DNA from 3 places in the Paenibacillus sp. PDC88 genome. Region 3 is predicted to be linked to each of the others. Evidence: riboswitches for the same ligand, from Rfam matches in the RefSeq annotation. Region 3 holds a riboswitch; each other region holds the start of a gene.
The links. A riboswitch is a leader RNA that binds a small molecule or an ion and turns the genes downstream of it on or off. The one in region 3 is predicted to bind thiamine pyrophosphate.

Region 1: it holds a riboswitch for thiamine pyrophosphate, as region 3 does, so the genes downstream of both, BLW49_RS08460 (thiamine phosphate synthase) here and BLW49_RS19665 (YkoF family thiamine/hydroxymethylpyrimidine-binding protein) in region 3, are expected to answer to the same signal.
Region 2: it holds a riboswitch for thiamine pyrophosphate, as region 3 does, so the genes downstream of both, thiC (phosphomethylpyrimidine synthase ThiC) here and BLW49_RS19665 (YkoF family thiamine/hydroxymethylpyrimidine-binding protein) in region 3, are expected to answer to the same signal.

Annotation. Positions count from the first base shown of each region.
Region 1 is NZ_FNNT01000002.1:397,905-407,919, reverse strand. It holds gene BLW49_RS08490 (trimeric intracellular cation channel family protein) at 1-422, opposite strand, end outside; gene BLW49_RS08485 (thiamine diphosphokinase) at 559-1,200, shown strand; gene BLW49_RS08480 (thiazole biosynthesis adenylyltransferase ThiF) at 1,265-2,326, opposite strand; gene BLW49_RS08475 (thiazole synthase) at 2,323-3,090, opposite strand; gene thiS (sulfur carrier protein ThiS) at 3,093-3,296, opposite strand; gene thiO (glycine oxidase ThiO) at 3,293-4,432, opposite strand; gene BLW49_RS08460 (thiamine phosphate synthase) at 4,447-5,091, opposite strand; TPP riboswitch at 5,289-5,399, opposite strand; gene BLW49_RS08455 (ABC-F family ATP-binding cassette domain-containing protein) at 5,476-7,026, opposite strand; gene BLW49_RS08450 (DUF5704 domain-containing protein) at 7,349-10,015, opposite strand, start outside.
Region 2 is NZ_FNNT01000005.1:32,301-42,315, forward strand. It holds gene BLW49_RS16070 (helix-turn-helix domain-containing protein) at 1-348, opposite strand, end outside; gene BLW49_RS16075 (MFS transporter) at 540-1,775, shown strand; gene BLW49_RS16080 (amidohydrolase) at 1,795-3,225, shown strand; gene BLW49_RS16085 (manganese catalase family protein) at 3,394-4,248, opposite strand; gene BLW49_RS16090 (hypothetical protein) at 4,369-5,406, shown strand; gene BLW49_RS16095 (pyridoxamine 5'-phosphate oxidase family protein) at 5,491-5,970, opposite strand; gene thiC (phosphomethylpyrimidine synthase ThiC) at 6,088-7,899, opposite strand; TPP riboswitch at 8,126-8,236, opposite strand; gene BLW49_RS16105 (IclR family transcriptional regulator) at 8,353-9,102, opposite strand; gene BLW49_RS16110 (alpha/beta hydrolase) at 9,453-10,015, shown strand, end outside.
Region 3 is NZ_FNNT01000006.1:387,598-397,612, forward strand. It holds gene BLW49_RS19640 (response regulator transcription factor) at 1-385, opposite strand, end outside; gene BLW49_RS19645 (sensor histidine kinase) at 403-1,524, opposite strand; gene BLW49_RS19650 (Delta(5) desaturase DesA) at 1,655-2,704, opposite strand; gene BLW49_RS19655 (energy-coupling factor transporter ATPase) at 2,881-5,589, opposite strand; gene BLW49_RS19660 (ECF transporter S component) at 5,589-6,167, opposite strand; gene BLW49_RS19665 (YkoF family thiamine/hydroxymethylpyrimidine-binding protein) at 6,171-6,779, opposite strand; TPP riboswitch at 6,934-7,056, opposite strand; gene BLW49_RS19670 (LysE family translocator) at 7,178-7,828, shown strand; gene BLW49_RS19675 (DUF896 domain-containing protein) at 7,926-8,162, shown strand; gene BLW49_RS19680 (DEAD/DEAH box helicase) at 8,247-10,015, opposite strand, start outside.

The sequences.
Region 1 (10,015 bases), on a different contig from region 3:
CGTCCAGCCAGCAGATCTCTAATAATTCCGCCGCCAATCCCTGTTAACACTGCTGCAACAATCACCGCACTGATCGGATGATTCATATCCGCAGCATAGAGTCCGCCTTGAATGGCAAATGCCGATAAGCCTATCGCGTCAAAGAACATTTCTGTCTTCTTCCAATGCCCGATCCATGAGTTTGGCAGAATAAATGCGATTGCTATCGAGAACAATGCAAGCATAATAAACGTGCCTTGACTCCACAAGGTAGTAACGGGGACACCAATCAATATATTTCGTATGACTCCGCCGCCAAATGCCGTAACCATACCGAGAACGACGACGCCTAATATATCATAATCCTCTTCCATCGCAACGAACGCCCCGGACATGGCAAAAGCAATTGTGCCTATAATACTAAAGATCTCAAACACATTCATTTCCACTTACGATCTATACCTCACTCATTAAGTCATATTCAATACTTGTATCATTGTAGTCAAGGGCGATCCATTTGTGCAACCTTTATTTGTGGACTATACTCAAAAGAATAACAAGTAGCAAGGAAGTGACCAAATGCTGAACACACGAGTTGCCATCTTTACAGGCGGGGAGCTTCATGAGGAATATATTGAGAAGCTGAATGCAGACGACATCTTAATTGGTGCCGATTACGGCGCTTGGTACTTAGTCAATCAGCAGCTCAAGCCTACGATTGCGGTTGGAGATTTTGATTCTGTATCGGAGGAGCAATATAGACGCATTGAAGAATACAGTCACCAAGTCGTCAGGTGTGATCCCATTGACAAGGACCTGTCTGACACAGAGCTTGCTCTAAAATATGCCTACTCATTTCATCCAGCCGAAATTGTTATTTTTGGCGCAACAGGCTCGAGACTCGATCATACGCTGGCGAATATACAGATCTTATCCAAGACCCTCAAGCAAGGTGTACGCTGCAGTATCATAAACCGTAACAACCTGATTACTGCAATGGATTCTTGTCTTACTATACATAAAAGCGAATATGACTACATATCTCTAATCCCTTTAACGACTGAGGTTCGCGGTATTGATCTGGATGGCTTTATGTACCCTCTGTCGGGCGCAGTATTGTCCATCGGGGATTCACTAGGGATCAGCAATCAAATTGTGAACTCAAAAGGAACGATTCGCATTAAGGAAGGCATTCTGCTTGTCATTCAGAGCAAGGATTAAATCTAACAACAAAAATCCATTCGATTCGGAATGGATTTTTGTTTTGTTTTACAGCTATATTGAGTCAGCCAAAATATCGATGATAAATCGTTCGTGCTTCCGCTACATCCTTCGTTCCATGAACCAGCGCTCTTCCATCCTTGAAAATGACCAGTCGAACCTTTTCTTTTAGCTGAAAAGAGACAAGAAAAGGATTCACATCAACCTTGCCTTGATCAAGACCGCGCAAACGATCGGCTGTTTCTTGCAGGTTAAGCTCTCTTCTGCGTGCAGGCCTGATCTGTACCGTATCCCTCCCACACAACACATCGGTTCGATCGGTATTTGCTGCACTTAGATAAGGATATGTTCTCTCATGCCCGCAGGAGAGGCAGCTCGGATTTTTCGCCAGATCAACACCAATCGTAGTATATTCATTGCGCCACATGTCAAAAGAAAGAAGCTTTCTTCTCAGCGCCTCATCGTTTCCGGTAAGGAGCTTGAACGCCTCAGCTGTCTGATTCGCAGTGACCATCTGGACCGCCTGCGGAAGAATTCCTGCCGTATCGCATGTGTCTCCACCAAGCGGGACCTCACCCAGCAGACAATTCAGGCAAGGGGTTCTCCCAGGTAAAATGGTATATGTAATACCGTAGCTGCCGACACACCCCCCATATATCCAAGGCGTACTGTGCTTTTGGGCGATATCATTAATGATCAGACGGGTATCGAAATTATCGGTGGCATCCATGATCAGATCCGAGCCTGTAATCAATTCTTCTAATTCCTCTGCGCCTACATCCAGAACATAAGCATTAATATGCACTTCCGAATTAATAAGCCGAAGCCGGTTCTCGGCAGCAATCGCTTTAGGAAGACGGGACATTGCATCTGCTTCACTGAACAACTGCTGTCTCTGGAGATTGCTCCATTCAACATAGTCACGGTCAGCGATCGTTATACGACCTACGCCCGAACGAACCAGCGTTTCCGCAATTCCCGTTCCAAGTGCCCCTGCTCCAACAACGACCACATGGCTGTTTTTCAGCTTCTGCTGTCCTTCTTTGCCAAATGGCGCGAACAGCTCCTGTCTCGAGTATCGATCAGGTATGGTTAACGCATTTGTGCTCAAATCCTGTCTATTCACGTATGAATCATCCCTTCCATCGGACTGCTTGCCGATGCGTAGCGTTTGACCGGGATCATTCCAGACTCGTAGGCCTTCCTTCCGGCCCATACCGCGTATTTCATCGCTTCCGCCATTTTCACAGGGTCTCCTGCTCCAGACACTGCGGAGTTCAGTAGAACGGCATCCGCCCCCAGCTCCATTGCATAGGATGCATCCCGAGGAGAACGAATACCTGCATCGACGATAACAGGAACAGCCGCCTGTTCAATGATCAGCTCCAGTGCCCTCGGATTATTAAGTCCTTGTCCTGAACCTATTGGGGATGCTCCCGGCATAATCGCGTGAACACCCAGCTGCTGCAATTTCTTTGCAAGCATTACATCGTCCGAAATATATGGCAGTACAATAAACCCTTCTGCAAGCAGTGTTTCGCAGGCTGTATATGTTTCCAGCGGGTCTGGAAGTAGTGTTGTCTGATCCCCGATCACTTCTACCTTAATCATATCACATAGTCCAGAGGCTTTTGCTAGTCTGGCTATTTTCACAGCTTCCTCCGCCGTTCTTGCTCCAGCCGTATTCGGCAATAATGTATACTTGGATAAGTCGAGCTGATCCAGAAAATGCGGTTCATCCTTCTTCTCAAGATTCAGTCTGCGTACTGCAAAAGTAAGCACTTCCGTCTCGGAGATCTCAACTGCTTTACGCTGAACATGCAGATCATCAAATTTACCTGTACCTAATAACAGCCGTGAACCAAAGCTATAATTTCCAATATTAAGCATCATTAACCGCCTCCCACAAAATGAACGATCTCGATCTTGTCTCCGTCTGTAAGCTTCGTTGTGGAATGCAAATCTTTTGTTAATATTTGATCATTCCACTCAACCACCACCGTTTTGACACCTAACTCAAGAGAATCTATTAAATCGCTAACCGAGATAATAGAATCGTCAATTGGCTTATATTGTCCGTTAATGACTAGCTTCAATGAACCAACCTGCCTTTCTCCAAGCTTCGCATAGGTGAGAATTCGGTTATTCCGAGTTCTTCTTCACTCTCACCTGCGACAAGTCTGCTGATCATTTCTCCTGTTACTGCACTTAGAAGAATTCCATTACGATAATGCCCTGCCGCAATATATAATCCTGTAATCCCTTTGTACTGGCCGATATAAGGCAATCCATCGATCGTTTGTGGTCTGAGTCCTGCCCAGCAACGAGCATAAGCAGCGTGTTCAAGCTGCGGAATCCATTTGCTTCCCTTCTGGAGCAGTTGAAGTATTCCTTTTACTGATACCGTCTTATCGTTATGAAAAGGGAGGCTCGTCGCCCCAATCCATATCTCCCCTCCTGGCTTAGGTACAAGATAAACATCATGTGTATAAATGGTATAATCCAATCTGATCTCAGGTGAGTAAACGGCTACAATTTCACCTTTGACAGCTACTGTAGGAAGATCGATCCCCAGGCTGGACAGCCCCCCTCTGATACCCAGTCCGAGTCCTGATGCGATAATGATGTTGTCACAAGCGTAGCTTCCTGTTGATGTTTCGACACCACAAACGTTTCCATTCCGAATATTAAGTGAAACCACGGGCTGTTGCTCCAGATAACGTGCACCTTTGACCCTAGCTCCATCAATCAGAGCTCTATTCAATTGGGCAGGCAGCAGCTGAAGCTGATCAGGATAATAATAAGCGCCTTCTGCTTGGTCACAGATCGCGGGAATCTCCCTTCTAAGCTTGAGTGGATTCCAGTACTCTTGATAATCCGTTTTCATGGATTCCATAGAATCATTCATAAACGGTGAGACAAAACCAGCACTATTCAATGCGACATCGATAGGAGTTAGAGCGGATAAATCATCAATTAAAGGTTTGATTAGCTTAAGACTGCGTTCAGCCAAATTTTTTAGCGCAGGAACTGCGAATGATTCTAAATGCGGCGCCAGCATACCTGCAGCAGCTCCTGAAGCTCCCGATGCCATCCCCTCTCCCTCCAACAGCAGAACATCCTTACCATCCCTTGCCAAGAAATAAGCAATGGCTGAACCGATAATCCCTCCGCCAACCACGATAAACTCTGACCTGCGAGCGGTATCCACGTTTTGCTCGTAATCTTGCATATCCGTCTTCCTCCTTACTTGATCGTTCCATAACGACAAAGTGCTTGATGATATTCTTGCACTGCACCAAGCGGATCTGCTGCATTCATCACTCCGGATATCACAGCGATACCTGATGCTCCTGCATTAACGAGTTCATCAATATCTGTCGGCTTAATTCCTCCTATCGCAATAACCGGAATATGCACCTCCATACAAACCCGCTGTAATGAGACGACTCCTCTCGGAGCAGCACCCGGCTTACTAGAGGAAGGATAAATATGACCGTACAATAAAAAATCAGCTCCCAGGTGCTCAGCCTGCTTTGCCTCCTGGAGGGAATGGACAGATACGCCAATACGTGTCTTTGTGATCCCACGTCTTGTCATAGAGCTCTTGAGAGACTCGATCTGATAAAGCTCCTTCATCCCGATTTGGAGAATGGCTGGCTCATACTCGTATACCAGATCCTCTTGACGATTAAGCCCTATCTTACTCACTGGAATGTGATGAAGGATCAGGGTATTTATGAACTGTTCGATTTCCTTCACGTTGCTGATTTTATCCCGGATATGTACAGCCGTCGTATAAGGCCATAGGGTAGAGAATATGGGAATCCAGTCAGATGGGGATGAGGAGGGAGAGATCACATGTAGTTCTAGTTCAAATTCGGGCTTCAATATGATAGATCACCTCCTTATTGAGAAAACAAGCCTGTGGGTAAATCCCCGCATGTCCCGCAAGCCATCGCAGCAACAAAAAAACCACTTCCTAATGGAAGTGGTTAAGTTTACATTGATAAAATGCAACAAAGACTGATACATGAAATCTACAGAGCGTATCACTATCGATGAATCATGAAGCCTGCGCTCTAGCATCCTATCAGTTCCCACTTCCCTACGCTGGTATAACCCAGATCAGGTACAAAGAGTCCGGAATCGATTCATTCCATCTCAGCCGCTCACGTGCAGCCCCCCTAGTGAAATTACTATACAGTTGTAGAATTACGTTGAATATGTTAACACATAAGCAAGGATTTGGAAAGTCTTAACTTGACTAGGATTTTAAACTTTAGTTGACCATTCTTCTACATTCCAGGTCTTGGTTACCCAATCCTCATAAAAATCCGGTTCGTGGGAAACGAGCAATACCGTGCCTTTGAATTCTTTGAGTGCACGCTTCAGCTCTTCCTTGGCTACCACATCCAAGTGATTGGTCGGCTCATCGAATAGAATCCAATTCGTCTCGCGCATCATGAGCTTACATAGACGTACCTTGGCCTGTTCTCCCCCGCTCAGCATGTTCAGCGGTCTTGTAATATGTTCATTCTTAAGACCACAGCGCGCAAGATGCGCACGTACTTCATGCTGATTCAAATGAGAGAATTCATTCCATACATCATCAATTGGTGTAATTTTGCCAGGACGTACTTCTTGTTCGAAATAAGCCGGGAATAGGAAATCCCCCAGATAAGTCTTCCCGCTCAGCGCAGGAATTTTTCCGAGAATTGTCTTGAGAAGCGTGGATTTACCAACTCCGTTACATCCGACAATGGCAATCTTATCTCCCCGCTCAATCGTCATGGTCATTTTGGGAAGCAGTGGGTAGTCATACCCAATCTCAAAATCGATGCCTTCAAATACGGTCTTGCCGCTTGCGCGGGCATCCTTGAAACCAAACACCGGCTTGGCCGCTTCTTCAGGACGATCAATGCGTTCAATACGATCCAGCTGCTTCTCACGGCTCTTCGCCCGTCCTGAGGTTGAATATCGAGCCTTATTTCGCTGAATAAAATCTTCCTGCTTCTTAATATATTCCTGCTGCTTCTCGTAAGCATCAATATGCTGATTCTTGTTGATATCAGCCATCTCAAGGAACTTGTTATAGTTCGCCGAATAACGGGTCAGCTTCGCAAATTCAAGATGATAAATGACATTCACGACCTGATTCATAAACTCTGTATCATGTGAGATCAGCATGAAGGCATATGGATAGTCCTTCAAATAACGAGTCAGCCATTCAATATGCTCAACATCCAAATAGTTCGTAGGCTCGTCCAGGAGAAGAACGTTAGGCTTCTCAAGAAGCAGCTTGGCTAGTAGCACCTTCGTCCGCTGTCCACCACTTAGGGCTGATACATCCCGGTCAAGTCCTATCGCATTCAGGCCAAGCCCATTCGCCATCTCTTCTACTTTGACATCAATCAAATAAAAATCACCAATATCCAGCTGCTCTTGAATCTCGCCCATTTCTTCAAGCAGCAGCTCTAATTCCTCTGGAGAGGCATCCGCCATTTTCTCGGTAATGACCATCATTTCTTTTTCCAGTTCAAGTAAAGGCAGGAAGGCATCCTTCAATACGTCACGAATGGTTTTGCCCGGTGTCAGCTTGGTATGCTGATCCAGGTATCCGTAGCGGACTTTCGGTGTCCACTCTACTTTGCCGCTGTCCTTCAGCAGCTGTCCTGTCAAAATATTCATCAGCGTTGATTTACCTACGCCGTTCGCACCGACCAATCCCACATGCTCGCCCGCCAGTAAGCGGAAAGAAACGTTTTTAAATAATGTGCGATCTCCAAAATTGTGGCTGACATTTTCTACAGTCAATAAACTCATATAATGCAGTTACTCCTATCTTGTATGGCATTCGCCTTTAGTCTCTGATATTTAATCGAATATTCATTGAAGATTAGAGATGTATGCAAACTTTTCAAGCTTGCTGAAATCTCTAAAGCTCAATCCATCTAATATGATATATTAGCATAATTTGAAGGCTCACTGATACTAAGATTTTGGGAGTCAATGCAAAAATAGCATCCGCTATTCCATTTTGGCCGCCTCCCAATGTTAGGATTGAAGTCAATCGGGAACAGCCGGAGGCGGGCGATTAATGATGTAATGAAAAAAAGACCCGAAGCCGGGTCTTCTCCTGTTGTTATTAATGTGGAACCTGTGGACTGAAATCATCCCGGCTCGATTGATCGGCATGATAGAACACAACATCTCCATCCAGTAAGCTAAAGGCTTGACCGTATGCATCGAAGACTCTGTTTTGATATCCTTCCATCTTCCACTGATTCATTAAAGGAGCATGGATATACTGCAAATGCGGAGCATTAACCTTTCCTTCCTGAATGGATTCCAGATTGAAGTTTACGATAATATAACCGTTCTTCAGGAAGATAGGTGACTTCTCGTCAATTCCTCTATTCGTCCTAGCATATTCTGCGATATTCGTTCCTTGCCTCACCACATAAGGCTCGGCTGGCAGACTATATTCACCGTACCACTGCTGGATTGAGGCGTTCGCACGAAGAACATCACTGCTTGCCGTTGCCGGTATATTTGTCTTCGGTCCAATAAAGGTACGCAACTGCTCTGGAATCATTAGAAGATCCCATCCACCTACAGGGGTTTTCATTTTGGTAAACACCGCTTGATAATAGCTCTGGTATGCACTCTCGGTAATCATGCCTGTATGAAGGGTGCCATCGTGATGATATTTGTACCTTGCCGTATCCTGAAGCTGTCCTGCCGGCACATTCCGCAGTCGTTCATTTAGAACGACATATCGCTGAACCTGATCTTCTTCTGATCCGATCCGGACAAAGTTCTGCTCCTTCGTATGGTAATAGAGATCTACAGGAACTCGGGTCTGTCCATCCTTCGTGACGAAATAAAAGCTAGGTGTAATCCGAATTCCATCCTGGGGACCAAACATATTTCCTTTGGTCTTGAAATCAAATTTGAAATGATAGCCTGTCTTAATGGCTACATTCTTGTACCCTTCGGCAGGATGGCTTCCCGGACGGATCGGCGTCGTAAATTTCTCATCGATTCCTCTCGGATCACCGTCAATACCCAAGGTTCCTACCCAATATGATACGCCTGTTGGAGCACTGCTGCCCTCAGTTGTCCGGAATACATTTTCCCAGCTGTAGTCCGCAATATCGGTTATTCGAAAATCGTACAGCCGGCCAATGACCTCAACAGATACCTCATCACTTGCGATATGATGTATAAGATTCAGGTTAGCATCCTGCTCATCTTGAGCATTATAATCCGAAGGTGCATTTTCCGCGATATTCCTGAATTCTACCTGATAATCACCTTCATCCACCCATACAGGAAGATAAAAGGTCGTATCGAGCTGGGCTGCCGGTACATTAATCCATGTCCCTTGCGGATAGAAATGTAATTTGTCATGGCTGAACACATCAAAAGGGAATTTCACCTGCTTGATCCGATAATACTTCGCATAATCTCGGTTTCCATATCCAGGATAGCTCGTATGCTGTCCTTCCGTCGGAATTCTTACTTTAAACGGACGCTCCAAAATTAAGGCTGAACGATTCATGTTCGGATTCGTCTTCTGGTTATGAGCCTGATCGTCGGAGACGAGTGAGTAGTTCACCACAGGCGTATGTACGGTAACCTCATTGATGGGGGTTATTGGATAGCTACGAGTTCCTCCACCCCCCACCGCAGGCTGAATAACTGTATAATTAATAGTTCCAGTCGATGGGGCATCCGATTCATTCAGCAAGCTCTGGCTAATTAGAAGCTGATCCTCGTACAATAGGGTCTCTCCGCTATCCTTATAGGACCTGATCTTGGGTGCTTGAGGTATTTTCGTCGGACTAGGTCCATTCTGAATTACAGTACTCCCATCCATTACAGTGGTGGTTGTCCCTTTCCAAGTAAAATCGAGCGAATCATTCTTCACTTCGGGTGGTCCAGTCTGAGCTTCAGCCATTCCGAGCAATATCGAAGTATCATCAGGCGGTGAAGGCTTACTGTCTCCTCCATCGACTTCATCTGGAGTAAAGCTAATTGCGCCGCTGTTTTTTGGTATGACATGTTCCTCCACATTCTCAGACTTGGCGAGCTGCACAGAAGGAGGTGTATATCCATTAGGCCTTAACGTTACCGACTTTCCGGGCAGCGCATAATTTGACATCGTTCCTTGTTCAATACCATAAACCTCGAGGTTATTCACAGTCCAATAAGAGTAATCTCTTTCGAATGAAAATTGATAATTGACCTTTTCAGATACGGACTTCGGTTCTGGAGGTACTTCAACCATATTCCCATCCTCATCAGGTACGGGATCCTGTGCCTCCTCCCATTTCAGAACATAGGTGATCTCGGCGTTACAATCGTAAGTAATCGTACCTCTCTGCTGACCAAACGTATGCTGGTACAGATATGGATACGCCCAAGCGTTGGCGTACAAGTGCTCTGAGGTGGGAATTCCGATCGTCGCATCGAAATGAATACCATTCGCGGCGTCATCCGCTAGAATATGTCCTTGAGCCCCAGGATCCATAAAAGTCGTTGCAGGAGTGGAGCCTTGAGAAGGTGGATTAATCGTAGGAGTACACGCAGCCTTTCCTCCTGGTTGCTCCGGCTCTTCATCCGGATCACCACCAACCGTTACCGTGGCATAATCATATAGATGATATGGACCTTCTTCACTATCCCAGATCGCCGTAATTCGAGCAGTTCCTTCTCCAACGGCCGTCACTCTGCCTGCAGCATCTACAGTGGCTACCCCTTTGTTATCCGAGCTCCACTTTACGCTGTCCCGATAAGAAACATCCAC
Region 2 (10,015 bases), on a different contig from region 3:
CGTCAGCAGCTCCATTCTGGTCAGCAGCTCCAGCTGCTCAAGCTCTCTGTCTGTCATTCCACCTTCGGCTTCAATCAGCATCAGCATGTGTCTCTGCTCTGAGGTATCATTCGGTGTAAAATAGATGGATAAGAGTGCAGATTTCTCCACTCGCATGGAACGGCATACCAGCCTCTCCATATGCTGTTGAAGCGGCAATCCCATTGCGCTCTTCTTCACTTTCTCGATCAACCTGTCTGCTCCGTCTGTTCCCAGCCACAGGTATAAGCTTCCATCATTCTCCGTAAGAAACCATGCTCCATACTCTACGTCTCCAAATTTCTTCTCCAAAAACCGGCGCAAATCCACCTTACCCCCCTCCCCACTCGAATTATGTTAGACAATATAACATAGATGAACACCTTTTAACTTAAAATAGATTGTCATTGGAAATTCATACAATTTTCTATATAAAACATTAGTCAAATGAACAATGATTTTCGTTAACTCACATTATAAAATGTTACCATACTTAACACAACCGTTTGGAGCGTGATGCTATGAAAAAAGAACCTAACAGTAAATGGATACTTACCGCCTTATTTGCAGCCTGGATTGTCTCCTATATCGACCGAGGAGTAATTACGCTTGCTCTCAGTCAAATGGGCAAAGACATGAGTCTGGATGCTTCGGCACTCGGAATTGTGCTGAGCAGCTTTTTCGTCGGCTATGCGCTCATGCAGATTCCCGGCGGATGGCTCGCGGACAAGTTCGGTTCACGCAAGGTCATTGTCGTCGCAATCCTGTTCTGGTCCCTCTTCACCGGTTTATCCGGCGCCGCCTGGTCCCTGGCCTCTCTGCTCGTAATTCGTTTCCTCTTCGGAATTGGGGAAGGGGCTTATCCTTCTGCCAGCACCAAAGCCATCTCTGATTATTTTGCCAGAGAAAAACGCACCAAGGCTCAAACGACCATGATGTCCTCCAATGCACTCGGAGGAGCCATCGCTCCTATAATTTGCACACCGCTGCTCCTGTGGTTAGGATGGAGACATACATTTCTCGCCATTTCCCTGCTTGGTGTAGTTCTCGTTATATGGTTCCTATATATCACCCGCGGATCTTCTGTCAAACAAAGTACGGCTTCACCCCAAGCGGAGAAAGGTGTATACAAGGAACTGCTGCGCAATACGACTTTGTGGAGGGTCATGGCGCTCTTCTTCTTCGCCAACATTGCCAGCTGGGGACTCTCTTCGTGGATGCCTACCTATCTCATAGAAGCACAAGGGATTGATCTGAAGGCAGCTGGTCTTGTGTCCGCTATTCCCGCAGTCGTCGCTGCTCTTGGCATGCTCATCAGCGGCCGGATTATCGATCGAATCGGAGCCAAGGTGAAGTATGTGGTCACAAGCTGCCTGTTCATGTATGCTCTATTCTTATTCCTCGTTACACGTGCCGGCGGACTCGCCGAAATTATGCTATGCATGAGTCTTGCCATGGCGTTTGGCTCCTTCACACTGTCCTTTGTGTTCACGCTGCCTCACCGGCTGATGAAGCAAAGAGTCGTCGGTACCGCCTTTGGTATGATCAACTTTGGTGGACAGGCTGCAGGTATCCTCTCTCCCGCTATAATGGGTTTTCTTATCTCAGCTACAAGCTCTTACAACAGTGCTTTTTTATTCCTCACGGCATCCTGCCTTGTCGCTGCAATCATTTCATTAACCATCCCTAAATTGGACAAACAGCCTGACGAGCCTATTACAGATTCATCTGCAGTCGCTTTGACGGCAAGACACTAAATCTTAGGAGGTATAAGGCATGAGCAAATCAAACCTGATTCAAGCCCTTAACGAAAGTGAGCCGCGTTTCACAAAAATGGCTAAGGATATATGGGAGCATCCGGAGGTCGGCTACACGGAATCCTACGCCTCCTCTCTTCAGGCTGGCCTGCTGGAACAGGAAGGCTTTCGAATCACAACTGGCGTGGGTGAAATTCCTACTGCCTTTGTTGCCGAATATGGTCAGGGCAGTCCGGTGATCGGCATCCTCGGCGAGTTTGACGCCCTTCCTGGTCTGTCCCAAACGGTAAGTCCAGATCAGACACCAATTGTTCCCGGCGGACCCGGTCATGGCTGCGGACACAACCTGCTTGGCACAGCGGGAGTAGAAGCGGTCACCGCGCTTAAGCAGCTCATTCACGAAGGAACGCTCCCCGGTACCGTTCGATATTATGGCTGCCCGGCAGAAGAGCTGTTATCCGGCAAGACCTTTATGGCTCGTGACGGCGTGTTCGACGATCTGGACTGTGTGCTCACTTGGCATCCAGGCAGCTCCAACATGGCGGCGAATTACAGCATGCAGGCACTGACTGGTGTGGAGTTCTTCTTCTCGGGTCGTACCGCACACGCCGGAGCTGCCCCTCACCTTGGCCGCAGCGCCCTGGATGCGGTTGAGCTGATGAACGTCGGCGCCAATTACCTTCGTGAGCATGTGCCGGACGGCAGCCGGATTCATTATCAGATTACAAACGGCGGTCAGGCTCCGAATATCGTGCCGGATGCGGCAAGCGTATACTACTTTTTACGCGGAAAAGACCGTGCAGCCGTCGATCATCTGCTCGAGAGACTCATCAAAATCGCTCAAGGTGCAGCATTGATGACAGAAACGAGTGTACGCTCGAATATCAAAGCAGGCTGCTACGATACACTGCCAAATGCCACGTTGAATGATCTTATGCATGCTCAAACCGAAATTGCAGAAGCTATCCGTTTCACTCCGGAAGAAGAGGCCTTCGCCGAACAGCTGCTGAAAAGCGTTCATCCAGACGTCCTTGCAGCCAATGCAGAAGCTGCCCTGCTCTCTGAACAATCTATTCTCCCAACGGAGTTTATTAACAATAAACATGTCTTCGGTATGACGATGGGCGGCTCCTCTGATGTGGGTGATGTGTCCTGGATCACACCGATGGGTCAGATCATGACGACCTGCGCTCCGCTCGGTGTCCAAGTTCACACTTGGCAGGCCACGGCCGCCTTCGGCTCCTCCATTGGAATGAAGGGGATGCATTATGCCGCGAAGCTGATGGCTCTATCCGCCTATGATCTGCTTCTGAATACGAATGGTGTCATTGAGCAGGCCAAAGCTGAATTTAAGGAAAGAGCAAATGGGGTCACTTTCAGAGCCGGAATTCCCGCTGAAGTGAAGCCTCCGGTGCCGGCTCATATCAAAATGACGGTACCGGCAGGCTGACTATAATGCGTATACTAGATATGCGACCAAGTCGGCGCGCGAATCATGTTCATTCTCTAGCCGATTTTGTTCCCATTAGAAAAACTCCAGCTTCCTCGCTTTCAGGCAAGGGGGAAGCTGGAGTTTTTATGTTGGTTCTACTCGTATTTTCATAAGAAAACCAGGCTGTTATGTGTTTAAATCATTAAGACCTGGGGCATGCTCATTTGGCATGTCTGGCAGCATGGGTACCGGATGACCGATTGGAGGAGGTGTTACCTCAAGCTCACCACCATTGCGGCTTGGAGATTTACCACTGAAAATTTCTCCGATCCGGGTATCGTCCAGCCTAAAGTTAAACTGTGCGTTATGAAAGCCCATGTCCACATATTTTCTGCACTCCGGATACTTGTTGATATCATAATTAGGTACCGGGAACAGTTTGCCCCACTCTACACCAAGCGTCTCAAGCGCTTTGGCGAACGCATTCTGATGGGCATTATCCCGCACGATGAGAAAAGCCAAGGTTTCTCTGAACGTCTTATTGGAGCTCATTTCATAAATACGGGATTTTTGCAGAACTCCTGTTGATTCAAGAACCAGATTATCCATAAGGTCAGCTACAAGATTACCATGGTTATATACGTAGTTGCCCATCCATGGATTCCCGGCCGCATCTACGGGCAGAGACCCTTGTGCACCAACAATGTAATGATGCGGATTTGCATGGCGAACAGCCTCATCCAATGGAGCGCCATCTACTCCTGCATTACCCGGCGTCTCTTCGCCTGATCCATTCAGCAGCTGATTAATGGTCGTTTGCACCAGCTCCACATGGCTGATCTCCTCCAGAAATACACCTCGCATCAAATCCCGATACTGGGTCTTATTCCCACGGAAATTACTGCTCTGAAAAAAATACTGCATCATCGTACGCATTTCGCCGAACCGTCCACCCAAAGCTTCTTGCAGTACCTTAGCTGCAGCGGGATCAGGCTTGTCAGGCACGATAATGTTGATAAGATCTTCTTTGTAGAAATACACAGGGAACACCTACTTTATTGGCGAATTTGAAATACATCCTATTTTGTTTCAAGAGCTCCTGTTTTATGCAAAAAGAGGAAGTCACGATATCTTTCTAGAGCACCTGAAAGGAGTGTACAGATGAATATCGGTTCTGCCAGACAAGCAGCAGTAAATTGGGTAACGAGCCACGGAAGTCAATGTCCCGGTTATCTCGGCGCTTATTTCAGCGGCTCTACTGTTCCTCTACCTGACAACGCTATGCTGCCTCCTGCTTCGGATGTTGATATTGTCCTTGTTACTCAAGAAGTACCTTCTATTAAACTCGGGAAATTCCGATATCAAAATGTCTTGCTGGAAGTAACCTATCTGCCGTGGGATCTGTTCGATTCAGTAGAGAAGGTGCTTACAAACTACCATTTGGCCGGAAGCTTTCGCACGAACACGATCATCGCCGATCCTTATTCACGTCTGTATCCGATATACCAGCAGGTATCTCAGCACTATGCTCAAAAGTCATGGGTCGAGAAGCGATGTAAAAACGCCCTTCATAAAATAGAGGCAGGGCTCCAATCCATAGATATGACGCTGCCTCTCTATGATCGAATCACAGCACTTCTCTTCCCGGCTGCCATTACAACACATGTCCTGCTCACCGCTGCACTGCAAAATCCGACGGTCCGTTTACGGTATCTCCGCGTGCGAGAGGTACTCGCCCAGTATAATCAGCTCCCGGTATACACTGAACTACTGCAGCTGCTCGGCTGTGATCAGATGACCGCGGAACAAGTTCGTCAGCATCTTGAACAGCTTGAAATAACCTTTGATACAGCTGCGGATGTATCGTCTACCCCTTTCTTTTTCAGCTCCGATATTACAGTAAGCGCACGACCCATTGTGATCGAGGGAAGCCGCGAGCTTATTGAATCCGGAAATCACCTTGAGGCTGTGTTTTGGATAGCAGCCACTTTTGCCCGATGTCACAAAATTTTGGATGCTGACGCTTCACCGGAGACTAAGCAGTCACTTGCACCTGCCTTCCAGGCGCTGATCAATGATCTAGGCATCGGTACACCTGAGGATTATCTGAATAGGGCAGGGCAAATTCTAAACTACTTGCCTGCACTTTCCAAGACAGCTGATGATATTATCAACGCCCACCCTCAAATATGGAGTTGATTCACAGCATTAATAATTCATCGCACAAAAAAAGTGGAGGCCCATAGACGGGCCCCCTTTATGTGCAATCCTGTACAAGCTCCGTCACAGATCTACGGTCTTGTTCAAATCCATCTCATTCTTGCCTGTCATTTTGTTGAACAGATTCTTGACCAGCTTCGTTTTACTGCCTGTTTCCCAATACTCGGCGGTATCTGCCTGAATCTTGATGAGCACCAGCGAAGGGTCGTCATAAGAAACATCAAGCAGCATCTCATAGGCTTTGTTCCAGAACTCCTTCACTTTCGCCGGATCCTGAATCAGCTCCGCTTCACCCCGAATGGAAACATAGGATTTACCGACATAGGCTACATTGACCAGCGGATTTTGCATCAATTCCCGATACTTATTTGTGTCCTTTTTCGTCAGGAACCAGAGATCTCCGTCAAATTCAACCTCCTGTGTCTTCATCGGACGCGAGACCAATCCTTCTGGAGTTACGGTGGTCAGCATCGCTGTATCTATATCCTTGATCAAACCTCTTACCGTCTCAATTGCTTCTTGATTCACTACTGGAGTATTCATAAATGTGATTCCCTCCTTGGCTTCTGGCTCTCACATTTATATTAACCAACTGGAGAATCTGCAATCTACGAAACGGGATCTCACATTATTTTCCTCAATCATAGGGAGATCATTCATTCATCTATTCTGACCCCGATATTCTTCTGCCTTCTCCTGCATACCTGCATGGATCGCTTCCTTCTCACTAACTCCCTTAACGGATGCCATATTTCGAATATCCTGAGTGATGCGCATGCTGCAGAATTTCGGACCGCACATCGAACAAAAATGCGCCGTCTTCGCCCCTTCTGCAGGAAGAGTCTCATCATGATAGGATAAGGCACGCTCCGGATCAAGGGACAGATTGAACTGATCCTTCCAGCGGAACTCAAATCTCGCTTTGGAGAGGGCATCATCTCTTCTGTGCGCTCTAGGATGACCCTTGGCCAGATCGGCAGCATGGGCAGCGATCTTATAGGCAATGACCCCTTCCCTTACATCATTCTTATCCGGCAGTCCCAAATGCTCCTTCGGCGTAACGTAGCACAGCATAGAGGTGCCAAACCAGCCGATCATCGCTGCCCCGATCGCAGATGTAATGTGATCATATCCCGGAGCAATATCTGTTGTAAGTGGACCCAGCGTGTAAAATGGAGCTTCCTGACAAATCTCCATCTGCAGATCGACGTTCTCTTTGATCTTATGCATGGGTACATGTCCGGGACCTTCAATCATCACCTGCACATCATGCTTCCAGGCGATCTTCGTCAGCTCCCCGAGCGTCGCCAGCTCTGCCATCTGGGCTTCATCGTTCGCATCATAGATGCTGCCGGGTCTTAGTCCATCTCCAAGTGAAAAAGCAACATCATATCGGCTCATAATCTCACAAATCTCTTCAAAATGAGTGTACAAAAAGTTCTCCTGATGATGTGCCAGACACCAAGCTGCCATGATGGAACCGCCCCGTGACACAATTCCAGTCATCCGCTCTGCTGTCATTGGAATATATCTTAGAAGAACGCCTGCATGAATCGTAAAATAATCAACACCCTGCTCCGCCTGCTCGATCAGCGTATCTCGGTATATTTCCCAGGAGAGCTTCTCTGCCTCCCCGTTCACCTTCTCCAACGCTTGATAGAGTGGAACTGTCCCAATGGGTACAGGAGAATTGCGGATAATCCATTCTCTAGTCGTATGAATATGGCGGCCCGTCGAGAGGTCCATGACTGTATCCGCTCCCCAGTGCACAGCCCAGCTCATCTTCTCTACCTCCTCCTCAATCGAAGAGGAAACAGCAGAGTTTCCGATATTCGCATTGATCTTAACATGGAATCGGCTTCCGATCAGCATCGGCTCACTTTCCGGATGATTAATATTTGCAGGCAGGATTGCCCTTCCTCTTGCAATCTCACTCCTTACAAGCTCCGGATCAAGCCCCTCGCGGATCGCTGCAAACTCCATTTCAGGCGTCACGATCCCTTTTCTGGCATAATGCATCTGAGTTACACATCGCCCTGACTTGGCTCTGAGCGGCTGTCTTCTGACGCCCGGGAACACCTCTACCTCCTGCTGGGCACTTCTGTCCGATCGAATCCCATTATCCTCTGGCCGTATTTCTCTTCCTTCATAAAACTCAACATCTTCACGCTCAAGGATCCAATTCTGACGCAAGAGTGGAAGGCCTTGACGAATATCAACTTCAGTATTCATGTCACCCATGGGTCCACTCGTATCGTAAACCCGAAATGGCTCATTCTGCTCTACTCCTTGGGGTGTGCTGGTGGGATGGAGCTCAATTTCACGTTCGGGTACGGCAATGTCCGGCCTTGATCCTTGGATATATACCCTCTTGCTGGCGGGGAATGGCTGTAGCCTTCCAGATTCGATCTTTAATTGTTCTCCTCTTATAGCCGATGTCTCTGTGTTCAATCCTTTGTTCGAATGATTCATATGTGCTTCCTCCTTTGTCGAGTTGGGTAGCCCTCTCCTGAGCTGCGTTTGAAAGACAGAAGCTTCACAAACGATAGCCAGTTATATAGAAGCTGCGGCAACAAAAAAAGAGCCCATTCCCACAGGGGAATCAGCTCTAATCCAAATAAGATCTTGGTGTACAGGCTAATAGATCTGCATAGACCACTAACAGAGCCATCACCGCATACAACGGATCCTATCCACATTATATCGCCAATTACTTCCCTACGCTGGTATGATCCAGATCAGGTCCAAAGAGTCCGGCACCTTGCAGTGCCATCTCAGCCCGGCATTTCGGGCTCCCCTAGTAAATTGTTATTGTTGTTTAAAAGAAATGGATTGACCTCATCCTTCGTCTGCATCAAGGTCCATACAAGATTATCTCATTCAGAGCATATTTTCAACCTTTATTTTCCATCCAATCCGAGAGAATTACCTCAGCATGAAACCCATTTGTGCCGCCGTCTCCATAACAATAGGCGCATATTCCCGAAGTGTCTCTTCCGACAGCCTGCTGACGGGTCCGGATAATGACAGTGCCGCTGCCACCTTACCCTTGCGATCAAAGATCGGCGCTGATACCGCTGCTGCTCCAGGCTCTCTCTCTTCATAGCTCGTTGCATATCCCAATTCTCGGATCTCTTGCAGCTGACTCATATAAATATCTTGATCAACGGACAAGGGGATATCAAAATTGCGTATCAGCTGCTCCTGCTCTTCTCTTGCTGCAAACGCAACCAACACTTTGCTTGATGCACCAACGGACAAGGGCAGCCTTACACCAACAGGTGCTACCCTTCGGATCGCTTGATTGCTCTGTACGGCCTGAACGCGTATCCGCTCATTGCCGTCCTTCAAATACAAGCTAACGGTCTCTCCCAAGCGATCACGAAGGCGCTCCATCGCAGGCAGCAGTAGAATCGCCGGGTCATCACTCTGGGACATATGTGCCGCAAGCTCCCATATGCGAATACCAAGCCTATACTTCTCCGTTGAAGGATTGCGCACAACAAACCCCCTGTCCTCCAGTGTTGTCATTAAACGATGAACGGTACTTTTATGTAAACCGATCTTACCCGAAATTTCTGTAAGACCCAGATCTGATTGCTCTGTAAAGCATAACAAAATATCCAATGCCCTCTCGACCGCTCGAACCGTTAATTTGCGATCTTGCTCTTCCATGGCATAATCCCCTCTCTGTTTCATCACGTGAAACCTGGTTACATAAATTATATGAGAATCGATGACCAAAGTAAAGGTTTAATTGAGAATTAATCTCAATTAAACCGCTCATTTCTCTCAACAATCGATCATAATGGAGAAATTTTGGAATAAGTCTTCCTTCACTTGACAAACATTTTTCACCAATAATTTCACTTACATTACAAGTGTGTAACAATTAGTCCCAATCAATTGACATTAGACAGGACGCATCATAGGATAAAGAATAAGTTATACCAACCTCAACTTTATTCATAGGTTGGATTTAGTAATTTAGTCCTATATAACATTCTATTGGAAGGAGGAGTATGATGTTTCCTATCTCCGAGAATAGATCCCTTAATCAGAACGTATCGAGTGCTCCTCCCGCACTTTCCACTCGGCTCATCCGTTTTAAGCATATTGTGGTTGCTCTTATTTTATCGATTATATTTTTCCTCGTATTTTGCTTTATTGCTCTTCATGCCTATATCGCATGGGTACTGTCCTACCCGGCAGTAGCTCCGGTATATTCCAATCCCCTGCTGTCCAAGGGTATGGAGTATGAAGAGGTGACTTTCCCTGCTACGGACGGAAGCCGGGACGTCAGCGGCTGGTACATTCCTGCCGAGGAGAACAGCAGCAAAACGATTGTGTTCAGTCACGGCTATGGGGCCAACCGGGAAGAATCCTGGATTCCCATGTATGATTTGGCCCATTACGCTCATCAGCAGAATTTTAATGTCATTATGTTCGATTATGGCTTCGCCTCCCAGAGCACAAGAGTCGTTGCTACGGGCGGGAAGGCAGAATCGAAGCAGCTTCTCGGCGCAGTTCAGCTCGCTAAGCAAAAGGGAGCTCAAGAAGTTGTCGTATGGGGCTTCTCGATGGGTGC
Region 3 (10,015 bases):
CAACCAGCTCAGCCGCATAAATTCTTCTTCCTGACATGACACTTCGAATCGTCTGAGCCAGCTCCTCAATGGGACTGTCCTTGAGCAAGTATCCGCTGACACCTGCCTTTAGAGCGCGCTCAAAATAACCTGTACGGGCAAATGTTGTCAGTATAATGACTTTGCAGTCCCTGCCCTTGATTTCCTCTGCGGCGTCCAGCCCACTCTTGACCGGCATCTCAATATCCATGATGCAAATGTCCGGCTCATACTGATGGACGAGCTTGATTGCGTCCTCTCCATTATTTGCCCTGCCGATCACTTCCATATCCTCTTCAAGATCCAAGAGGGATGCGAGAGCTCCTAACAGCATACGCTGATCTTCTGCAATTACGATTCGTATCAAGATAACTCACCCCTATTTCACTCTGCCGCGAGTACTGCATGTGGCACAGCAATACGCAGCTCGGTTCCTTCATGTGTCGCAATATGGAGACTTCCGTTCACAAATTCAAGACGTTCCCTCATCCCCCGCAGCCCATTGCCACGAGACTTCTTAGCCGCGTCTCCAATCCCTCGCCCATTATCCTTCACGATGACTGCCAGCTCGGTTCGCTCAGGTTGAATCGTTATAACACACCTGGTTGCCTCGCTATGCTTCACCACATTGGTTACGGCTTCCTTCAACGACATCCCGAGCACATTCTCGTTCATTAAAGAGAGGTCACTTAGATGCTCTTCCCCTTCAATATGAAGCTCAATGTCAGCCGCCTTCAAAATCTGACGGATTCGAAACAGCTCGTCCTCCAGCCGCGCCCCTCTCATCTGGGTGACCATCTCGCGCACTTCCTTCAGTGCGGTGCGTGCCGTTTGCCGTACATCATCCATCTCACTCTGTGCACGCTTCGGGTCACGGACAACTAGCTTGCCCGCCAGTTCGCTCTTCAGGCCAATGAGCGACAGTTTTTGCCCCAGCGTATCATGCAGATCACGAGATATCCTCTGCCGCTCTTCGAGCTTGACGAGCTCAGAGATTCGTTTGTTGGCATTTTCCAGCTGGCCTTCGAGCCGATCTTGTTTATTTTTGTTATAGGTGCTGACAGGCAGCAGAATAACAGCTATCATACTAATCAACACGAAGGGGAGCTGCTTAATGACCACTTCATTCGCAGAAGCGAGTGAGTAATTAATCGTAATAAAGGTGCTTACGAGGTGTACGGTATAGAGGGTAATAAACCCGGCCTTATTTTGAATCGTCCCGATAAAGAACGCCAGAAACAGCGAAAAATAAACAAAGCCAAAGATGATCGCCATCGTCACCGAAATCGCAATTTGCACACCATACCAGATATATACTGGCCATCCCCTCATCACAAGGCCAAGCAGATTTGAAGCAAAGAAGATGATGATCAGCAGAACACCAAATACTACATATCCCTTAGAAGAAGATCCGATAATAAAATAAAACGGCAATATAAAACAGACCAGCCATACATACGGGTTCAGACCCGTATTCTTGCGGAACATATCCTGCCAGCGATGCATGCTGTTCATTTAAGCTCACCTGCTCATTTCCGAGAGTTCATCATCCGCTGCAATCCCAATAATAAAAAGACTACAGATATGATTATCTATAGTCATCTTACCATAAGCATTGAAGTCTTATGCTTTCTATTTAAATAGCTGCTGCCTTTTTCTCTGCGAGCTCGCGCTGAGCACGCTCCTTAAGACGCTGCCCTTTCTTGTACTGCCTGAACGTAACAAATCTCTTCATATCCTCGTTCCACAATCGGAATCTCATGGCCTTGAAGCTCTCCAGGACGGTAATCGTCGTTGCTTGCTGCAAAGGCGGAGTGGCATTGTGTGCTTCTTCCAAATGGTAGTTTGGCACCCTCGGGCTCAGATGGTGGACATGATGGAATCCGATATTACCCGTAATCCACTGCAGCGGCTTCGGAAGCTTGTAATAGGAGCTGCCTTCTACAGCAGCTTGAATATAAGACCATTCATCCTCATTCTCGAAATAGGAATCCTCAAAGGTATGCTGAACATAGAACAGCCAAATGCCAAGCATGCTTGCAAAATAGAATATCGGCACTTGTACAAGCAGGAATGCCTTCCAGCCGATGGCCAGAATAAGCAGCGCGTATACAATTACAATCAGCAGATTCGTCAAATACGTATTTAAGCGTTCCTTGCGCTTAGCGCCGCGCCGATTAAATCGATATTGCAGCAAGAACACCGCGATCGGGCCGATCCCGAACAGAATGATTGGATTACGATAGACACGATAATAGAACTTGGTATACCACGGTGATTCATTATATTCGGTGACAGTCATCATCCAAATATCGCCGATTCCCCGTTTATCCAGATTACCGCTGGAGGCATGGTGCACCGAATGACTGTATTTCCATTGCATATAAGGGGTAAGTGAGATCACACCGGTCAGCGTACCCACAATGTTGTTTGCTTTTTTATTTTTGAAGAAAGAACCATGACAGCAGTCATGAAATATGATGAATGTCCGAATGACAAAACCGGCAGCAATCAAACTTATAGGCAAGCTGAGCCAGTAGGATACCGACAAACTTGCATATGCCAAATACCAAAGCACAAATAAAGGAATAAGCGTATTTACCATTTGGATGATGCTTGATTTGAGCTCCGTTTTTTCGTAAGGAGCCACTTCCTTTTTCAATTGGGATTTAAATGATGCAGACATGACATCGTCTCCTTCACAGCAGGACAGGTACAGGAATTGATGCTTAACGATCCTCTGGACTCGTGTCCTTATTCTCCTTCCATTGTAAAAGAAGAATGTCAGCCCTTGAAGTCATAAATGTCAACTCATGAGTATGACAAATGTCATGTATTCTCCTATTTCGCATGTTGATCCACTTACAGCTGTCCTCCATACCACTCCAAATAACCAAGCTGATCAGCGAGAATAAAACATATAGAGATTGCAGCGAGCAATACGCATAGAAAAGTCCAATCCTGCCACCTAACCTGAAGCTTCAAATAAAAATCACGATGGCGTTTCCCCGTGAATCCTCTGGATACCATGGCAACGGCTACTCGCTCGGATTTGCGGATACTGCTGGCCAGCAGCGGAATCGAGTACCTCTTGAACGCGTGAAGAATAAAGCGAATACCCTTCTCCCGCTGAATCCCTCGCATACGGTGAGCCTGCTGCATGGTCGCCAGCTCTTCCCGGAACAGCGGCAAGAAGCGATATCCCGCCATAATCCCGTAAGCCAGCTTCGGAGACAGCCTGCACTGCTGCATCAGGCTAAACATCAGCTTCACCGGATCTGTCGTAAGAATGAACAGGAGTGAAAGCGCAGAGAAGGTGAGCGTACGAAGCCCGAGAGACAGAGCGGTAAGCACCGTTTCTCGTCCCGCCTCAAATCCGCCGATCCTGATCCATACTTCATCATTCATAACGATGCTCTCTCTGGGAAAGACAATCGCTGTCCATACATAGCCGAGGGCCATGATCAAGAATGGTGCAAACAGCAGCACCCATCTGCGCCAGGATACCTGACCAAAGCATGCCGTAAGCAGTATCGTTACCATTAAGGCGCTTAGCTGCGTGACGGGATCAAAGGCGAAGGACAACAGAACGACGCCAAGGGTGACGGCTAGAGCCTTGATACTTGGATTCATATGATGGAGATTCCAGCCGCCGCGCTGAGCAGGATCGGAAGCACTCCCGGCTGATTTCACTGCACTTCCAGCTTCGAGTGTGCTTGCGTTTGCTTCGTTTGTCCTTGTAAGTGGTTCGTCTGAACTTGTAAGTGCTTCGTTCACACTTGAATGATGGACAGGGGCTTCAGCTGTATTCGGGAACTTCTCCGTTCGGATGCTAGTGTCCGTGTCTAACGCTCTTGCCAGCTGTACCTCAAGCGGCAGCACCAGCTTCGCCTCGGCAAGTCGCTCCTCAGGCCAGTGCCACAGTGCTGAAGGTCTGTCATTCAGCTCTATCTTTCCATCCATCACTACAATCACACGGGTAGCGTAAGCGCGGACCCATTCCATATCATGTGTAATCATAATGACCGTAAGCCCTTGCCGGACTCTGGCCTTCAATGCTTCAAGCAGCCTTAGAGATGCATAGGCATCCTGTCCATAAGTGGGCTCATCACATATAAGCACCTGCTGTTCTTCCACAAGCATCGCTGCTACGCTGAGCCTTCGTTTCTGGCCTTGACTCAGTGCATAGGGACTGTAATTTGCAAGGTGGGACAGCCGGAACTCGGCTAGAAGCTCTGCTGTCCTCAGCTGAACCTCTTCTGCGGACTTGCCCTGCAGGCGCAGTCCAAATGCGAGTTCCTCGCTCACTTTATCCGTAACGAACTGATGCTCGGGATGCTGAAAGACGAGGCCGACGCGCTTGCGGATGACAGACTCCGGCAGCAGAGTCATATCCTCTCCGCCAGCAAGCACCCGTCCCTCCTTAGGTGTGAGCAATCCGGACAGAAGCCCGGCAAGCGTAGATTTCCCTGCTCCGTTCGGTCCGGTTATGGCGATGAATTCACCTGCTCTTACCCGCAGAGTGACATTCTGAATGACAGGCCGATCGTGTCGATAGAATGTCAATCCATGTGCCTCCAGCACAGGAACACGTCTCTCCTCTCCTCTAGAATACAGAGGTTGCTCAGCCCTCTCCCGCAAGTATTGACTAACCTGCCCTTGCTCAGGCGCAGGACGTGATATCCAGTAATTGATGAGCTCTTCAGCGGTGAGTGGAAGAAATTCAGTCGATCCCGGTACACATTCACTTAGCTGCCGCTGCAGGGTCACTGGACCAGGCACCCATATCCCCATTCGCTCCAGTTCAGCGTGATGCATGGAAAAAAACATGCCTGGTTCATCCATTCGGCATATCCGCCCTTCGTGATCCATTAGCGCAATACGATCGATGTCTGCCATCCAGGCATCCAGCTGATGCTCGATTAGGAGCACTGTTATTCCATGCTTCTTGCGAAGTGATGAGATGAGCTGAGCCAGATTACGAGTAGCCACCGGGTCAAGATTGGCCGTCGGCTCATCCAGCACAAGGATGCCGGGGCGAAGCGCGAGTGCACAGGCAATCGCCAGACGCTGCTTCATGCCGCCGGAGAGTGTGTGAATCTGAGCCGTTCTGTACGGCAGCAGGTCAACCATCTCAAGCGCTTCATCCATTCGGCTGCGGATCCTCTCATGTGGACATTCCACATTTTCCAAGCAGAAGGCAACCTCTTCTTCCACTGTCAGCATACAGAACTGGCTGTCGACATCTTGAAAGACAATCCCTACAGCTTGCGCATGCAATGCTGCACTCTGCTCTACCATCGGCCTGCCCCATATCCTGACGCTTCCCGTAACCAGACACTCGATCTCTTGCGGATAAATTCCGTTCAGACACAGCGCGAGCGAGCTCTTGCCGCTCCCGCTAGGTCCCAGGAGCAGCAGCATCTCACCTGGAATCAAGTCGAATGTGATCCCATTTAATACAAGCGGAGCTTCTTCCTCATATTGAAGAGTCAAATCTCTCACTTCAATGGCAGCAGAAGATCTAAGTGTCTCATCAGCCGGCCGATCTTTATGTGTTTGGAGTACCATTATGCTTTGTGTGACCGGGCTGCTGCTCTGGCAACCGGGAAGCTCCGCAGCACACCCGTACGAACCAGCGCATCTGCAATCCATTTTCCGAGCAGACCGGCCAGAATTGCTCCGCTGATGATCCGAACCACCAGCATTGCGATTACAAATTCGGGTGATAATGCAGCAAAGCCGGATCGGAAGTAGCCCCAGGCGAAGCTGAACACTGCTGCCCCTACTCCTGATAGCATCAAGACGGGCAGCGAATACTTACGATAACGAACCGCTGCAAAGACCACTTCTGCTCCAAGACCTTGAATCATCGCCGATACGATAAGAATGGGACCCGTCGTGTTTCCAATCAGTACTTCAATAATGCCTGCAATGGTTTCGGACAGAAAGGCCGCCCCTGGCTTGCGAATAATGTACGCAGCAATAATCGAGACAATGAACCAGATTCCGAAGATCACCTCATAACCCATCGGTCCCATGACACCGGTGAGCAGGTTTCCAATCTGTAAGAACACGAGATAAATGACGGCAAAAACAACGGACAATGAGCTTAATACGATAATGTCACGCAGCTTCCAGGCTCCCATACGTTATTCCGCCTCCCCTTGCTTCTTATTAGAAGGACTGTTGCAGGACAGCGTTACGGTCATTACGACATGGGACACCGATTCCTGCGTCACTTCAAAGGACTGCTCCAGTGTCTTAAAAATGGTATGTACATCCCCTTCTAAGCGTGTAGCGTAATGAATACCTCCGCCGTAGCTGCCATCCTTCTTCGCAATATCAACGACGTTCGCAATCTTCTTCATGTATTCCGGCTCTCCGAGAGCATATAAGGCATATTCCGCTGCTCCTTCGATACGGATGGAGGAGATCATATCTTCATTCATCCGAACGGCATCTTCTGACATGTACACATCACCCGCCGAATCACCCGGACAGCCAATAGAGAAGGTGCCGCTGAACACTACGTGCTCGCCTGTCTTGGCTGCATGCAGATAAATCGCCTTCATAACGTCAAAAACATGCTCAAGCCTGCCGCGTACGCAGGTACTTACATCACCGGTCTCTGTCCATACCTTGGAGGTATCCGCCTCTTGGATTGCACCCAGAATAATATCAACAAATCGATCACTCATCGGATACAGTGAAAAACGACAGCCCACAATCCGACTTGTTCCACATACTTCTGTACTCATTTCTCCATCTCCTCAAGTTTGAATTGTTGAAACAACACAAAAAAGAGCTGCACCCCTAAGTGAGTGCAGCTCAATAAAATGTGATGCCCAGAATATGGTTTCGTCTGAACTGAAGCTTATGTCCAGATCAGATGCCGGTTCCGGGCCTATATCATTTCATATCCCCGCACTTCCCCACGCTAGTATGATCTAGATCGGGTGTAAAGGGTTAACCGCCATCGTCCATATCATCGACGTATTGGTCTCTCAGCCAGTAAAGGCACCCCTAGTGCTGTATTTCGATTATGCTGTTCCAATCGTAACCCATTATACTGCTTTCTCCTGTTTTGTAAAGACTCGATTGTCTACACAAATTGTTAAACATGAATTATGATATTTACAACAAAGGAGGGCTCCACATGCTGGGTATTATTAACTTCGAAGTATTTCTGATCTCGTCCATCCTGCTCAATATTACGCCAGGGCCTGATACGATGTATGTTCTTGGCAGAAGTGTGGCTCAGGGGAAGCGGGCGGGCATTGTTTCGGCGCTTGGCATTACCGCGGGGGGCGTTGTGCATACACTGCTTGCTGCGTTCGGTTTATCCGTGATCTTGATGAGCTCTGCTGTTCTGTTCAATGTCATCAAGGTTATAGGTGCAATTTATCTAGCGTATCTCGGCATTCGAATGCTGATCGACAAGGCATCGCCTAAGGCTAAGTCTCATGGTGGACCTGCAGATATGCCTTCCGAGTTATCGAATTCCAAAATATTTACGCAAGGCCTCTTCACGAATGTAACCAATCCTAAAGTCGCCATGTTTTTTCTCGCATTTATGCCGCAATTTATTGCCCCGGGCAGCGATGCTTCGCCACTGCCTTTTGTAGTGCTTGGTCTTACATATTGCTTGACCGGAGGAATCTGGAGCATCCTGATCGCCGCCTTCTCGTCCACAGCAACGGGTAAACTGAGAAATAACGTCAAGATGAAGACGATCCTTAACAAAGCTACAGGGTTCATATTTATTGCAATGAGTATTACGCTGCTCAGAACCAAAGCTGTAGAGTAGCAGATAACAGCCTATCTTCTACCCTTCGGGTTGCAATAAGCCGTATCATACAGTAAACTGTCAGGATACAATGTAGCTTGAAAGGAAGGCTGATACCATGGAGATCCCTTCATTAAATAGAATCAATGAGCTGAGTCGTAAACAGAAGAAGGAAGGCCTTACACCGGAGGAAATCACCGAACAGAAGGCACTTCGTGAGGAATATTTGAAGGCCATCCGCGGACAGGTATTGTCCACCATATCCGGACTGACCATTGTAGATCCGAATGGAGACGACGTTACACCAGAGAAGCTCAAGCTCGAGCAGCAACAGGATAAATCCAAGCTGAACTAAAGTAAAAAAGGATAGAATCGAGTACCCGTTCAACAGCGGGTATGTGCCGATTCTATCCTTTTCTTTTATGCAGGATTATCCATGCTAGATCGCTAGTATTTCGCGGATTTCTTCCTCACTTAAGGCGGATGAGGATTCCTGTCCAGGCTGAATCACTTCTTCAATGAGATTTTTCTTGCGCTGCTGAAGCTCGTACATTTTGTCCTCTACGGTTCCGCGGCTCACCAGCCGGATAACCTGAACCACATTCTTTTGTCCCATCCGGTGTGCCCGGCTCGCTGCCTGTTCCTCTACCGCAGGATTCCACCACAGATCATACAAAATGACAGTATCAGCCCCCGTCAAGTTAAGTCCCGTACCGCCGGCCTTGAGCGATATAAGGAAGAAATCCTTCTCCCCTTCGTTAAAGCGCTGGCACATTTCAACACGCTCTTGGCCTGGTGTCTGTCCATCCAGATAAAAGAACGGAATACCCTGAGCTCCGAGCTCCCTGCCGATGATGCCCAGCATTTCAGTAAATTGAGAGAAGAGCAGCACCCTTTTGCCTGCACTCCGGCTTTCTTCGATGAGCTCCATCAGCTGCTCAAATTTCGCTGAGCTGCCCTGATAGCCCTCCACGAACAGCCCTGGATGGCAGCACAGCTGTCTTAGCCGGGTCAAGCCGGCCAGAATCTTGATTCGATTCTTGTCGAACTGCTTCTCGCTCAGATGCTTCACGGTCTCAGCACGCAGCTTGGCCAAAAAGGCAACATAGAGCTTCTTCTGCTCGGTCAGCAGCTCGGAAGTGTGCAAGGACTCGATCTTCTCCGGCAGCTCCGCAAGAACATCGGCCTTGACTCTGCGCAGCAGGAATGGACGAATTCTACGGGCAATAGCTTCTCTTGATAACTCGTTGAAGGCTTTTCGCCCCTGGAACAGCTCCGGAAATACAACGTCAAAGATGGACCACAGTTCTTCAAGGCTGTTCTCGATTGGTGTCCCGGTAAGTGCAAACCGGTGTCTCGCATTTATCGCTTTTACCGCATGTGCGGTCTGTGTTGCATAATTCTTGAACGCCTGCGCTTCATCCATAATAAAAGCATGGAAATGCCGTTCTCCATACATTTCCGCATCCATACGCAGAAGCGGATAAGATGTGATAAGTACATCCGTTGCCGTGTGCTCGCGGATGAGCTTCAGCCGCTCCGTCTTGCTTCCGTCTACGATGACGGTCGTGAGCTCTGGCGCAAATTTCTCAAGCTCATTCTTCCAATTGTAAATAAGAGAGGCAGGCGCTGCGATCATCACAGGCTGCTTATGCTCTCGAATGGATTGAAGCTCAGACACGATGTAGGTGATGCTCTGCAGCGTTTTGCCGAGTCCCATATCGTCTGCCAGAATACCGCCAAACCGGTAGGAGGCTAACGTCTTCATCCATTGATATCCCTGCTTCTGATAGTCTCGCAGAATAGGAGCCAGCCGGGCAGGAACAGGGAAATCCATATGTTCAGGATGGGCGAGATTCTCCATGAATTCCTTCAATCTGCTGCCAAACTGTACTTGGTCTCCCAGATCCCGGTCCATCACACGGAGTCCTGCAGCGACTGGAAGCTTCATGATTCCGTTCTCGATCTCTCCCTTGCGAAAGCCCATATCGTTCATGAGTCTCACTATCTCTTGAAAGGCAGGTGCTGACAAGGGCATGAGCGCCCCATTCGACAGCTTATGGTATCTTCTTTTGGCTTCCACGCTCTCGATCACATGCTTGATTTCATTCACGGGTATCCCGTTAATATCGAATTTAAATTCCATCCAGTCGGTACGCTCATCCATATCCATATGAATCTTTGGAGCAATCGGCTCGGACATTACCC